Regions from separate parts of the Streptomyces lydicamycinicus genome, predicted to be linked through region 4. Evidence: riboswitches for the same ligand, from Rfam matches in the RefSeq annotation. Region 4 holds a riboswitch; each other region holds the start of a gene.

Region 1 (3,543 bases), on a different contig from region 4:
CGTCGATGCCGAGGCCGTGCGCGAACGGCAGGACGCCCAGCGTCTGCCGCCCCGTGAGGCCGCGCAGCATTTCCAGGCCCGGCTCCAGCAGCGTCACATCGCCCCGGAACTTGTTGACCAGATACCCGGCGACCAGCGCCTGGTCCTCCTTGGACAGCAGCGCGGTGGTGCCGAAGAACGAGGCGAACACCCCGCCGCGGTCGATGTCACCGACCACGACCGCCGGGATACGGGCGGCCCGTGCGAGGCCCATGTTCACGATGTCGGTACGCCGCAGATTGATCTCGGCGGGACTGCCCGCGCCCTCACAGATCACCGCGTCATGGGTACGCCGCAGCTCCTGGAGGCAGTCGGTCACCGTGCCGAGCAACTGCTCCCGGCGGCCCGCGTACTGCGCCTCACCCTGCGACGTCCCCCCGAAGTACCCCCGGGCGCTGAGCTCACCCACCGGCTTCCCCAGCAGCACCACCTGGCTGCTGCGGTCACTGCCCGGCTTGAGCAGGACGGGGTTCATCAGCGCGGTCGGCTCCACCCGCGCCGCGGCGGCCTGCATCGCCTGGGCCCGTCCGATCTCCGCGCCCTCGCGCGTGACGAACGAATTCAGCGACATGTTCTGTGCCTTGAAGGGCGCCACCCGGACGCCCTGCCGGACCAGCCAGCGGCAGATCCCCGCCGTCACCACGCTCTTACCGGCGTCGGACGTCGTACCGGCCACCAACAGGCCACCGCCGACCGCCCCGCCGGCTGCTTTCAACCGCCCGTTCACCGGGTCCTCCTCCTGGGCTTCGGGTCACTACACCCGCCCACCCCCCGAAGGGGGGTGGGCGGCGGGGAAAAAACGGACGGCCTCATACCGCTCCCGCCTTACGCCCGCGTACCGGTCCCGCCTCACACCCGCGCCCCCCGGCCCCACGAGCGACCGCCGCCCGTGCCACGCCGACCGCCGCCCGCGCCGCCACCGTCGTCAGCAGTGCCAGCGCGCTCACCCGGCGGGAGAGCCGCACCGCACGTTCGATGTCCGGCACCGCCACCGGCGGCGCCGCGCCGTTGAGCACCGGACGGTGTTCCACCCGCCCGCCGTACGCCAGCGTGCCGCCCAGCCGTACGCCCAGCGCACCCGCGAACGACGCCTCCACCGGGCCCGCGTTGGGGCTCGGATGCGCCCCGCCGTCCGCCCGCCAGGCCCGCAGCGCACCGCGCCGGTCGGGGCCCGCGAGCACGGTCAGCGCGGCGGTCAGCCGGGAGCCGGGCCAGCCGGCGAGATCGTCGAGCCGGGCCGCGGCCCAGCCGAAGCGGCGGTAGCGCGGCGACTTGTGCCCCACCATCGCGTCCAGGGTGTTCACCGCGCGGAACGCCACCAGACCGGGCACCCCGCCCAGCGCGCCCCACACCAGGGCGCCCACCACCGCGTCGGAGGTGTTCTCGGCGACCGACTCCACCACCGCACGGGCCATCTGCGGCCCGTCCAGCGCCTGCGGATCGCGCCCGCACAGATGCGGCAGCCGCTCCCGGGCCACGTCCAGGTCACCCGCCGTCAGCGCTCCGCCGACGGCCCGTGCCTCCCGGCCGAGCGAGGTGCCGCCCAGCACGGCCCAGACCGTTGCCGCGGTCAGCGCGACCCGGGCGCCACCACGGAGCGACAGCAAAGAAGCGGAAGCCGAGCCCCGCACTGCGCGCTCCAGCAGCGCGGCACCGGCGGCGGCCCCGCCCGCGCACAGCACGGCGTGAGTCGCCCCGTAACCGCGGTGGTCACGCCACAGCCGGCGTTCGACGGCACCCGCGGCCCGGCCGAACGCGGCCACCGGATGGCCGCGCCGAGGATCCGCCGCGATCAGGTCGCCGAGAAAGCCGAGGGCCGCGCCGCACACATATCCCGCGTGGTCGCCGCGCATCGGGTCAGACCGCCGTGCGGGTGCGTCCGTGACGTCCCGCCCGGCCCCGAAGGAGCCCTGCGGCGGCGGGCAGTGGCGATCTCAAGGGGCGGCCGGGCATGGCGGTATGTCCTCACTCAGGGTCCGCGCCCTGGCTCGACGTGTCGGCGACCAGAGTCTCCTGGCTCCCGGATCGGCGTGTCCTCCGGCCTTCCAGTCCCGCGTACGTCATCGGACGTATGCGAGGCGGACCGTGGCCTTCGCTGGAGGAACGCTCCCCGGTGACAGTGGCGGGACCGCGCCGGATTCGCACCGGACTTCCTCTGCTGTCGCCGAATGGCTCCGGCAGTCCACCACGCCCCGCGAACGCCGTCAACTCACCCTTGACCTGCGACGCTGCCCTGTGGCAGGCGCTGTGGCGCACGCCACAGCGTGGCTGAGGGGTCACGGACGGTTGCCCGCGCACCTGATCCCGCGTCACTATCTGGTGCACGGCGGCGAAGGGGCCGCCGGAAGGGGGCCGGGGGATGCCGCAGCGCGCTGACCGTCACGAGATCCGTATCAGGATCACGGGCACGAACAATCCTGACCAGGACGTCGAGGACCTCAAGGCGTGGCTGGAGCGCGAGCCCTGGCTGAACCGGCGGTCGCACGACTGGGAGCTGCGCCCGGCCCAGGAGCGCGACGACGGCCCCGGCGACATGGCCATCGGCGTCGACGACCTGATCCTCGTCGTCGTCGGCGCGGTCGCCGCCGAGATCACCAAGAGCCTGGGCATCGCCCTGCGCGAATGGCTGCGCCGCCGCAGGGAGGAACGCGACACCGGCGAACGGCCCGCCGTGGCGGTCGGCGGCGGGGACGGCGAGCTGCGCGCACTGGGCGAACCGGGACCGGGCGCCGCGGCCCCCGAACGCCCCGATCCCGGCAGCCCGGCGAACGAGGGCGGCAGCACCGCCGGGGACTGAGCCGGATGTCCGAATACGACGCACGGGGCAAGGTCAACCGGGCGCTGCTGATCTGCGTCGACGACTACCGCCACCTGCGGCCGCTCCCCGCGGTGCGGGACAACCCCGGGGAACTGGAACGCGTCCTGCTCGCCCCCGGCACCGACCTCTTCACCAAGGGCGAGGTCGTCATCTGCCGGCCCCAGGAGCCCTGGGAGGTCGAACAGGCCCTGGACGCCGTCGTCCAGGAGGCCCGCGGGCTGCTGCTGGTGTACTTCTCCGGCCACGGCCGGGTGGGCCGGGACGGCGGCAATCTCCAGCTCATGGTCGGTGCCTCGGAACGGCGGCACAAAACCGTCTCCTGGCAGGACACGGTACTGTCCTACCTGGACAACGCGCGGGCCGACCGGATCGTGATCGTCCTGGAGTGCTGCTACGCCGGCAACGCCGGAGAGGCCTTCCACGCCTGCCGCACCCCCACCTCGCTGCTGATGGCCGCACAGCCCAACCGCCGGATCTTCAGCGGCGAGGAGCCCACCGGCGGCAGTGTCTTCACCCGCGCCCTGCGGCAGATCCTGGAACAGGGCATCCCCGGCAAGCGGTTCGTCACCTTCGAGGACCTCGTCCGGGAGCTGCGGAACCAACTGGCCGGCGAGCGCACCCCGATGGGCGACGTCTGGGAGCCCCGCTCGGCCAAGCAGAACACCGTCGACGACGTCATCCTGTCC
Region 2 (3,543 bases), on a different contig from region 4:
ACGGTCGAGGTGAAGGGCACCACCAACACCAACAAGACCGATGTCGGCAACGGCCTGGAGGTCTGGCAGGAGAGCTGGCAGCAGTGGCAGCAGCGCAGCGCGCTGCGCTGACCCGGCCCGCGCTCCCGCGGTAGCGAAACGGACGCCGTCGCCTGACTGTTCAGGCGGCGGCGTCCGGCGTCGGGGCGTCCGGTCAGCGGATCTCGCTCGCCGTACGGCGGTAGGTGGAGCGCCGGTCCTCGATCTCGGCCCAGCGGTCGCCGTAGACGTTCTCGATGACGCCCGGCTGCCGCAGGAAGTCGTGCGGGAAGCCCAGCGGCACCTCGCTGGTCCGGTCGAGCCGGTCCAGCGCGTCGGCGTCCAGGGTGACGTCGACGGCGCCGAGGTTGTCGGCCAGCTGGCTCTCCTTGGTGGCGGCGACGATCGGAACGATGTTGCCGGGCCGGCTGCGCAGCCATGCCAGGGCCACCTGCGCGGGGCTCCAGCCGCCCTGCTCGGCGACCTCCAGCACCGCGGTGAGGGTCTCCTCCTCGTGGTGGTTCGGGGTAGCGCCGTCGTCCATGGTGGCCAGCCGGCCGGTCTCCCCTCGGCGGTACTTGCCGGTGAGCTTGCCGGCCGCGAGCGGTGCCCAGGCCAGCACGGCCAGATCGAAGGCGCGGGCCTGCGGGAGCAGTTCCCGCTCCGGCGTCCGCTCCAGCAGGTTGTAGCGCAGCTGCGAGCCCGCGAACGCGGTCCAGCCGCGCAGCTCGGCAAGGGTGTTGGCCTGGGCGATCTCCCAGGCGGGCCAGTCGGACACGCCGATGTAGAGCACCTTGCCCGAGCGCACCACGTCATCGAGCGCCCGCATGACCTCCTCCACGGGCGTGAAGTTGTCCCGGGCGTGCACCCACAGCACATCGAGGTAGTCGGTGCGCAGCCGGTCCAGGCTCGCCTCCACCGACCGCACCAGGTTCTTGCGGTGGTTGCCCGCCGCGTTCATATCGCCCTGGTGGGTCATGCAGGTGTACTTGCTCGCCAGGACGAAGCGGTCCCGGCGCCCTTCCAGCAGCGCACCGAGGGTCCGCTCGGAGGCGCCGCCGGTGTAGATGTTCGCGGTGTCGATGAAATTGCCGCCCGCGTCCGCGTAGGCGTCCAGGATCCGGCCGCTGGTGTCCTCGGCGGCGTCCCGGCCCCGGTCGTCGCCCATGGTCATGGCGCCCAGGCTCAGCTCGCTCACCCGCAGACCGGTCCTGCCGAACAGTGTGTAGCGCACGAGGTTCCCTTCGTTCAACGACAGCGGTAAGTCGTGCGCCCACGCTAGGAGCTGGAGCGCACTCCAGGGCAAGCCACGGCACCGCGGGCGGGGGCGCGTTGCCTTCCCCACGGTGGCCGATGTCACCTACGGGAGATCCGGTCGCGGTGTCCGATCCGGGCGGCAGCGCCTAGGGTGGCCGGTGCGACTGGTTCGCCCTGCCCGCCAGGCAGGCGCGTCGTAAGAGGGAACCCGGTGGAATTCCGAGACTGCCCCGCAGCGGTGAGTGGGAACGACCGCCGTCATACGCACTGGGCCCGGCCGGGTCTGGGAAGCGACGGCCAGTAGATGTCCGCCTTCGGCGGATGCGCCCGCGAGTCCGAAGACCTGCCAGTGCCCCCGCGCGACCGGTGCGCGGGGTGATCTCGGTGACCTCGAGGGCGGGTCGGCGGACACTCAGGCGGGCACGGCCGGCGGAAGAGCGCCGGGTCCCGCCGGGTTTGCCGTCCCTTCGCGCCCTCGACCCGTCCCGTGGTCCATGGAGACAGACTCGCGAAGGAGAGTTCCGTGACCAGCAGGTCCGCAGCCGCGGCAGCACGAGCGACCGTGCACGGCTACCCCCGTCAGGGGCCGAACCGTGAACTGAAGAAGGCCATCGAGGGCTACTGGAAGGGCCGTGTGAGCGCCGAGGCGCTCCGTACCACCGCCGCCGGGCTGCGCCGCGCCAATTGGGAGCAGCTCGCCCGGGCCGGTGTCCATGAGGTGCCGACCGGCGACTTCTCGTACTACGACCACGTCCTGGACACCAGCGTGATGGTCGGCGCGATCCCGGCGCGGCACCGCGCCGCGGTGGCCGCCGATCCCCTGGACGGCTACTTCGCGATGGCCCGCGGCACCCAGGACCTGGCGCCGCTGGAAATGACCAAGTGGTTCGACACCAACTACCACTATCTCGTACCGGAGTTGGGGCCGGACACGGTCTTCGCCGCGGACTCCGCCGAGCAGGTCGCCCAGCTGACGGAGGCACTCGGCCTCGGGCTCGCCGCGCGGCCGGTCCTCGTCGGGCCCGTCACCTACCTCCTGCTGGCCAAGCCCGCGCCCGGCGTCGCGGCCGGCTTCGACCTGCTGACGCTGCTCGACCGGCTGCTGCCCGTCTACGCCGAGGTGCTCGCCGATCTGCGGGCGGCCGGTGCCCACTGGGTGCAGCTGGACGAGCCGGCGCTGGTCCAGGACCGCTCCCCCGCCGTGCTGAACGCCGCGGCCCGCGCCTACCGGGACCTCGGCACGCTCACCGACCGCCCGCAGCTGCTGGTCGCCTCGTACTTCGACCGGCTGGGCGAGGCACTGCCGGTGCTGGCCAAGGCACCCGTCGAGGGTCTGGCGCTGGACTTCACCGGGCCCGCGGCCGGCAACCTCCAGGATCTCGCGGCGGTCGGCGGACTGCCCGGCAAGCGGCTGGTCGCCGGTGTCGTCAACGGCCGCAATATCTGGATCAACCACTACGAGCAGTCGCTGGCGACCCTGGGCACGCTGCTCGGGCTGGCCGAGCGGGTCGATGTGTCGTCCTCCTGCTCGCTGCTGCACGTCCCGCTGGACACCGGGGCCGAGCGGGACATCGACCCGCAGATCCTCCGCTGGCTGGCCTTCGCCCGGCAGAAGACCACGGAGATCGTGACGCTGGCGCGCGGTCTGGCCCGGGGCACCGACACCATCGCGGCCGAACTCGCCGCCAACCGCGCGGACCTGGCCTCCCGGGCGGGCTCGGCACTCACCCATGACCCGGCGGTGCGCGCCCGCGCGGCGGCCGTGACCGAGGCCGACGGCCGCCGTTCCCAGCCGTACGCCGAGCGGTCCGCCGCCCAGCGCGCGCACCTCCGGCTGCCGCTGCTGCCGACCACCACCATCGGCTCGTTCCCGCAGACCGCCGCACTGCGCACGGCGCGGGCGGATCTGCGGGCCGGGCGGCTGGACGCCGAGGGGTACGAGGAGCGGATCTCGGCGGAGATCCGCGAGGTGCTCGCCTTCCAGGAGAAGGCCGGGATCGACGTCCTGGTGCACGGGGAACCGGAACGCAACGACATGGTCCAGTACTTCGCCGAGCAGCTGACCGGCTACCTCGCCACCCAGCACGGCTGGGTGCAGTCCTACGGCACCCGTTACGTCCGGCCGCCGGTGCTGGCCGGGGACATCTCCCGTCCCGAGCCGATGACGGTGCGCTGGACCCGCTATGCCCAGTCGCTCACCGAGCGGCCGGTCAAGGGCATGCTCACCGGCCCGGTCACCATGCTCGCCTGGTCCTTCGTCCGCGACGA
Region 3 (3,543 bases), on a different contig from region 4:
GCTTACCGGCCCCGGCGGAGTCGGCGCCGACGGTGAAGCGGAAGCCCTCGACCGCGCCGTCGGCCGGCCGCTGAGTGGCCGGCCCTTCGGTGGCATACGCCCAGGAGCTGCCCTTGCCGTCCCAGAACGACCAGTAGCGGTACTCCTGCGCCTGCGCGGGCCCGGCGGCCAGGCCGGTGACCGTACCGGCCAGCAGTACGGCGCCGGCGATCCTGGTCCGCCGCATCAGAGCTGATTCTTCTTACGGCTGCTCAGCAGGAACCCGATACCGGCGCCGATGGCGAGGCCGACACCGATGACCCACCACACCCCGATGCCGCCGCCGTCCGTGGTGTCGTCGGCGTCCCCGGTGTCCTTCTGCGCCGCGGCGGCCGGCTCGGGGCCGGTGGCGTTGAGCGCGGCCACCAGGTCGGTGCCGCCGAAGGAACGCGGGTCGGTGCCGGTGGCGTGCGCGGCCAGCACCAGCTGGGCGTAGGCGGCGGGCCCGTTCTGCTTGGCCCAGTCCGTGGCGTTCTTCTCCAGCCACTTCAGCGGCTTGGCGGCAGCGGCACCGTGCCCGCCGGCCGCCAGCGCCACCACGGCGTCGGCTGTGTTGCCGACATCGGGCTGCTTCTCGGCGCCCGGCATCGCGGAGAGCAGATGCTGCCCGTTCTTGTCGAGCTGCGCGACGAGGTAGGCGTCGCCGCCCGCCGCGGCCCGCTCCGGATCGTCCTTCTTCGCGTCCCCGCCGTCCTTGCAGTTCAGCGGCTTGACCGGGGCGTCTGCCCGCTGGTCCGCGGGCTCGACGACAAAGCCCTTGCCGAGCGCTCCGGTCGCGGCGGCCGCGGTGGCGTCGGCGTTCGGGGCGGCGCCCTTGAGCTGGAAGGTGAACGCGCCGCGCTCGCCCTCCTTCGCGTCACAGCCCAGCTGGAAGGTGAGCAGCCCGTCGTACGGGGTCTTGCCGCCCTTCTTCGAGGTCACCGACCGCGGCTTCTCACCCGCCGCCGCGAGCGCGCCGATGACCACGGACGTGGAGTTGGCGTCGCTGGCCGAACCGGGCATCGAGCTCCAGCCGCCGTCGTCGTTCTGCACCGATTTCAGCCAGCCCACGGCCTTCTGCACGGAGTCGCCGTGCCCGCCGAGCGCGGCCAGCGCCTGCACCGCGGCGGCCGTCTGGTTGGTGTCCCGCATGGTCTTGGCGTCACAGGACTTGCCGGGCTCGGCGCGGAAGGCGGTGAACGCGCCGTCGGCGCACTGCTGCCCGACCAGCCAGCGCACGCCGGACGCGGCCGGCCGCACCCCCACCGTGTCCTGCGCAAGCAGCGCGAGCGACTGCCGCCACACCCCGTCGTACTGCGGGTCCTTGGTGCCGTACAGGCCGTCCGGCAGCTTCTTGGGGGACGCGGACGGGGCAGCGTCGTCGGCGTACGCGGCGGGGGCAGCGGCCGCGCCCAGCACCGCCGCGGCCGCCAGCGCCGTGGCGGCGCGGCGCGCCAGGAAGGCGACGGGGTGCGTCAGGGGGGCCTGGTGAGCCATGGAAGCCATGGGGGCCATCGGGTCGGTGCCTCTCGGGTCGGGTCGCGGCGATGTACGCAGCCGTGCTCGGCCGACCGCCCGCGCGGCGATCCCCTTGGATCGCGGACGCGACGGCACCGGGCTCAGCTCCGTATACCTCGACGGTGCCGCGCACCGGCCGCCCCTGTGGCGGACGGTTCCGGTGGCGGGAGCCTTGGTCGTGCCCCCTCGGGTGTTCCGGCTCGTACGGCCGTCCTGCCGGGCCAGCCGGCGCGGTACGGACGGGCCGTCCTCACGGTTGCGGGTCAGCGCCGGATTTCCACCGGCTTCCCCCGATCGGGTACGGATGAAGTTGTCCCGCACACCTTAACCGGCACCCGGCGGGCGCTCGCTCGCACGTACGAGCCGACGAAATCCGGCACGAGCGGGGCGGAGCGGCGCGCGAGCCGCGCACAGGACGGGCGCACCGGCGCCGGGTATGGGCGGACGGACGGGCACCGGGCACGAGCAGGGCAGGAGCCGGGCGCGAGCACGGCGGGGTCCGCGCACGGGGCGGGACCGGAAGTCGGTCACCGAACCGGCCGCGCACCGGCCGGCCCCGACCCCGCCCCCGGCCGCCGGGTACACAGCAACAAGAAGCTGCACGAACCAGGACAGCGGCAACGCGAGAGGCCCGCCCCCTCACACCGCCTGATACCGCACCGGATCCGACCCCGGCACCCACTCCGCCCGCCCCTGCTTCACCAGCCGGCGCAGATGGGCCTCGGCCTCCGAGACGGCGATGTTGCGGGATCCGTAAGGGATCTGCTCCCACGGGCGGTTCCACTCCATGGCCATGGCGAGCTGCCAGACGGTGCGGGGTTCCTGGAGCAGGGATCTGAGCTGGGCCAGCCGCTCTTCGTGGTGGGCGATGAGCGTGCGCACCCGGCCGCCGGCGTCGGTGAAGGCATGCTGATGGGCGGGCAGGACCTCGGCGGGGTCGAGCCGGCCGACGCGTTCGAGGGAGTCGAGGTAGTCGCCCAGGGGGTCGGTGTCCTCCCCCGAGCCCTCCATGCCGTGCGGGCCGGGCGGACTCCCCTCGTCGTCCGGGGCCTCGTACAGGCCGATGTGCGGGGTGATGCCGGGCAGGAGGTGATCGCCGGAGAACAGCCGGCCGAAACCGGGCGTCCGTGCCGAGGGGTGTTCCTCCTCCAGGTGGAGGCACACATGGCCGGGGGTGTGTCCGGGCGTCCAGATGGCGCGTACCCGGCGCCCCGGCAGGTCGAGCAGTTCGCCGGGGTCGATGCCGCGGTCCGGCAGCGCGGCCTGCCGGCCGGGCAGCTTCCGGCCGTTCCCTGTGGCGCGGGCCTTCCGCAGGGGCGCCAGATGGTCGTCCGGTGCGCCCGCCGCCGTGAGCTTGGCGAGCAGGTAGTCGAGCCACTGGCCCGGTTCGGCCGCGCGGGTGCGGCGGACCACCGCGGTGTCGGCGGCGTGCATCGCGATCCAGGCGCCGCCGGCCTCCCGGACCTTGGCGGACAGGCCGTGGTGGTCGGGGTGGTGGTGGGTGATCAGGACGCCGTGGAGGTCGGTGAGGGCGAACCCGCAGGCGGTGACGCCGGCGACGAGGGCGTCCCAGGAGTCCGGGTCGTCCCAGCCGGTGTCGATGAGCACCGGCCCGCGGTCGGTCTCCAGGAGGTGGACGAGGGTGTGGCCGAGCGGGTTGTCCGGGATGGGGACGGCGATGCTCCACACCCCGCCCTTGTGGTCGGTCACCTGCGCGGTCATCCCGGTCCCCTCTCGGTGTGGCATACACCCGGTACCCGGCCTCACTATAACTAGAACTGGTTTCAAAGCGGCTTGAAGTACCCCTCCGGACAGGGTGAGTTGGGATTCGGCCGGTGCCGTGGACTCCTCCAACTAGAACTGGTATCAGTTCCTGAGGAATGAGTCGCCTGATGCCTCGTCAGTAACCGTGCCCGAGGCACCTCGGCAACGACAGCGAACCGGTACCGAAAGCGAACCGGCAACGACACCGAACCGGCAACGACAGCGAACCGGCAACGACAGCGA
Region 4 (3,543 bases):
TGACCAGGAAGGGGTAGATGAGCGGCAGGTCGCCGAGGGCGGCGTCGGGGCCGCAGGCCGCGGACAGGCCCGCGTTCTTGCCGGGCAGCCACTCCAGGTTGCCGTGCTTGCCCAGGTGGACCATGGCGTCCGCGCCGAAACCGCCGTCGTCGGCAGAGGCCGCGATCCAGCGGTACGCCGCCAAGTAGTGGTGCGAGGGCGGCAGATCGGGGTCGTGGTAGATCGCGATCGGGTTCTCGCCGAAGCCGCGCGGCGGCTGGATGAGGATCAGGAGATTGCCGCGGCGCAGCGCGGCCAGCACGATGTCGCCGTCGGGGTTCCGGCTGCGGTCGACGAACATCTCACCGGGCGGCGGCCCCCAGTGCTGCTCGACGGAGTCCCGGAGTTCCTGCGGCAGCGTGGCGTACCAGCGCTTGTAGTCGGCGGCCGGAATGCGGACCGGGTTACGGGCGAGCTGTTCCTCGGTGAGCCACTCCTGGTCGTGGCCGCCGGCCTCGATGAGGGCGTAGATCAGCTCGTCACCGTCGCCGGACTCCAGGCCCGGGACCGGCTCGGCGGTCTCGTCACCGAAGTCGTAGCCGTCCGCCCGGAGGCGGCGCAGCAGGGCCACGGCACTGGCCGGGGTGTCCAGCCCGACCGCGTTGCCGATGCGGGAGTGCTTGGTCGGGTAGGCGGACAGCACCAGCGCGAGGCGCTTCTCCGCGGCCGGGATGTGGCGCAGCCGGGCGTGCCGGACGGCGATCCCGGCGACCCGGGCGGCGCGCTCGGGGTCGGCGACGTAGACCGGCAGTCCGTCCTCGTCGACCTCCTTGAAGGAGAACGGGACGGTGATCAGCCGGCCGTCGAACTCGGGGACCGCGATCTGCGAGGCGGCGTCCAGCGGCGAGAGCCCCTCGTCGTTCTCCTCCCAGGCGCTGCGCGGCCCGGTCAGGCACAGGGCCTGAAGGATCGGCACGTCCAGGGCGGCCAGCGCGCCCGCGTCCCAGGACTCGTCGTCGCCGCCCGCGGAGGCCTCGGCGGGCTTGCTGCCGCCCGCCGCGAGGACCGTGGTGACCAGGGCGTCGGCGCTCCCCAGCGCCTCGATCAGCTCCGGCTCGGGGGCGCGGAGGGAGGCCACGAACAGCGGCCGGGCGCGCCCCCCGGCCTCCTCGATCTGCTCGCACAGGGTCCGTACGAAAGCGGTGTTGCCGCTCATGTGGTGGGCGCGGTAGTAGAGCACGGCGACCAGCGGGCCGGTCTCGTTGCGCCCTTCCCAGTCCAGCGGGCCCCAGGACGGAGCGGGCTCCGGCGGCTCGAAGCCATGGCCGGTCAGCAGCACCGTGTCGGAGAGGAAGCGGGCGAGCTGGTCGAGGTTGGCGGGGCCGCCGTGCGCGAGATAGGCGTGCGCCTCGGCCGCGATGCCGACCGGGACCGTGGACTGCTCCATGAGCTGGGCGTCGGGGGCCTGTTCACCGGTGAGCACGACGACCGGCCGGTGCTGGTCCTCGGCGAGCAGCACCTCCAGGCCCTCCTCCCAGGCGCGGATGCCGCCGAGGAGACGCACGACGACGAGGTCGGTGCCCTCCAGCAGCGCGGGGAGTTCGGCGACGTCGAGGCGGGCGGGGTTGGCGAGCCGATACGGCACGGGACCCGTGGCCGCGCGGGCACTGAGCAGGTCGGTGTCGGAGGTCGACAGCAGCAGAAGCATGCGGGCGCAGGCCTTCCTCGGGGTATCCGCGCCCCGGGTGGTCGTATGGACGGCGGGAGTTCCTGGCTCACCCGGCAGCTGCCGGGTTCACAGTGGCGGGACCGCGCCGGATTCACACCGGGCTTCCTCCCTGGGGCCGTAAGGCCCTGCGCCGTCGCTGGCGTCGGCGGGCCGTCCGACCCACCGACCTGCATAGTAAGGGCTGCGGCCGAGCGAGGTAAGCGGGCCTCCGGACCTGCCGTATCGGTACGGGGGCGTGCGCCTCCGTACGCGGATCGGGCCGCGAGCTTGGCCGGATCCGGCCCGGATGGGCCACCCACCTCCGTGGGTATGCTCGCGGCCATGCCGCCCTCCCCCTCGACACGGCCCCACGGGTCCGAACCGCCCATACGGGACCGCGGTGACGCCTGCCCGGGAGCGCTGCGGCTGCACTCCGCCGCCGACGGACACCTCGCCCGAGTGCGACTGCCCGCCGGAGACTTGACGGTACGTCAGGCCGAGGCGCTGGCCGATGCCGCGGACCGGCTCGGGGACGGCCATCTCTCCCTCACCTCCCGCGGCAACGCGGAACTCCGCGGCCTCCCGGACGACTGCGGCGGCCGGCTCGCCGCCCTGCTGCGCGACGCCGGTCTGCTGCCCTCCGAGCGCCACGAACGCATCCGCAACATCCTCGCCTCCCCCCTGGCCGGACTGGACCGGCACACCCCTTCTGACGTGCGGTTGTGGGCTCGTGAGCTGGACGGACTGCTCTGCACGAGCGAGTCCGCGACCGCGCTGTCGGGCCGTTTCCTCTTCGTCCTGGACGACGGCCGGGGCGATGTGGCGGCGCTCGGCGGCGATGTGAGCTTGGTCGCAGAACCGGCCGGGACCGAGGCACCGGCGGACCACGGGGACCGGTCCGGGACCGGACAACCGGCCCGGCCCGGAGGCAGTGCCCTGCTGCGGGTCGGCGACGACCCGGCGGCCCTGCGGATCGCCGGCCCCGACGCCCCACGCGCCGCCCTCACCGCCGCCGAGGCATTCCTCTCCGCCGCCGAGGCGAGCGGCGCCTGGCGGGTGCGCGAACTCCCGGCCGGACATGGCCTGACGGCCCGGGCGGTCGCGGAGCGGCTGCGGGGGGCGGGGGTTGAGTGTGTGCTTGTGGCCGGGGCCACGGATGTGGTCGGGGCGGCGGACGTGGCTGCTGCGGCGCAGGTGGCTGGGGCCGGCACTGAGGCCGCGCCCAGCACCAAGGCCGTGGCCGAGGCGCCCGCCGCCAACGAGGCATCCACCCCCACTCCCTACGCCGACTCCTCCGCCCCCGGCATCATCGAGGGCGGCGACGGAGCGCACGCGCTCTCGGTCCTCGCGCCGCTGGGGCGGCTGTCCGTTGCGCAGTGGCGGCTGCTGGTCGCCGTCGCCGCGGCGGACGGAGACGGCGTTCTCCGGCTCACTCCCTGGCGCGGCATCGTCATCCCGGGGCTGTCCGCCGACGCGGCGGCCGCCCGTCTGCGTGAGCTGGCCGCCGCCGGGCTGATCACCGAACCTGACTCCCCCTGGCACCGCATCGGGGCCTGCACCGGCCGCCCCGGCTGCGCCAAATCCCTTACCGATGTACGGGCCGACGCCACGGCCGCGGTCACGGCGGGGAGTCCCGTCCCCACCCCCGTATCCGTATCCGTATCCGTATCCGACCCCGACACCTGCCCCGATCCCGTCCACCTCCCCGGCAAACCAGAGCGGGGGCCAGGGACGGAACCGGAGCCGGGGCCGAAGCCGAATCCGGAGCCGGGGCCGGGACCGAAGCCGCAGCCGGGACTGGAGCCGGGACCGGACAACTCAGCCCCCCTCCACCACCTCCCCGTGTACTGGTCCGG

Evidence for each region. A riboswitch is a leader RNA that binds a small molecule or an ion and turns the genes downstream of it on or off. The one in region 4 is predicted to bind cobalamin.
Region 1: another riboswitch for cobalamin. It lies ahead of TU31_RS33190 (cobalamin biosynthesis protein); the one in region 4 lies ahead of cobN (cobaltochelatase subunit CobN).
Region 2: another riboswitch for cobalamin. It lies ahead of metE (5-methyltetrahydropteroyltriglutamate--homocysteine S-methyltransferase); the one in region 4 lies ahead of cobN (cobaltochelatase subunit CobN).
Region 3: another riboswitch for cobalamin. It lies ahead of TU31_RS13985 (SCO2321 family membrane protein); the one in region 4 lies ahead of cobN (cobaltochelatase subunit CobN).

The regions. Positions count from the first base shown of each region.
Region 1 covers NZ_BBNO01000011.1:66,906-70,448, reverse strand. The annotation lists gene TU31_RS33195 (cobyric acid synthase) at 1-766, opposite strand, end outside; gene TU31_RS33190 (cobalamin biosynthesis protein) at 849-1,892, opposite strand; cobalamin riboswitch at 2,046-2,195, opposite strand; gene TU31_RS33185 (effector-associated constant component EACC1) at 2,399-2,836, shown strand; gene TU31_RS33180 (VWA domain-containing protein) at 2,842-3,543, shown strand, end outside.
Region 2 covers NZ_BBNO01000008.1:273,952-277,494, forward strand. The annotation lists gene TU31_RS27495 (L,D-transpeptidase family protein) at 1-111, shown strand, start outside; gene TU31_RS27500 (aldo/keto reductase) at 194-1,252, opposite strand; cobalamin riboswitch at 1,439-1,626, shown strand; gene metE (5-methyltetrahydropteroyltriglutamate--homocysteine S-methyltransferase) at 1,799-3,543, shown strand, end outside.
Region 3 covers NZ_BBNO01000004.1:170,080-173,622, reverse strand. The annotation lists gene TU31_RS13990 (SCO2322 family protein) at 1-226, opposite strand, end outside; gene TU31_RS13985 (SCO2321 family membrane protein) at 226-1,533, opposite strand; cobalamin riboswitch at 1,705-1,864, opposite strand; gene TU31_RS13980 (Strvi_7410 family MBL fold metallo-hydrolase) at 2,176-3,258, opposite strand.
Region 4 covers NZ_BBNO01000002.1:676,178-679,720, reverse strand. The annotation lists gene cobN (cobaltochelatase subunit CobN) at 1-1,687, opposite strand, end outside; cobalamin riboswitch at 1,724-1,856, opposite strand; gene TU31_RS08400 (ferredoxin-like domain-containing protein) at 2,030-3,543, shown strand, end outside.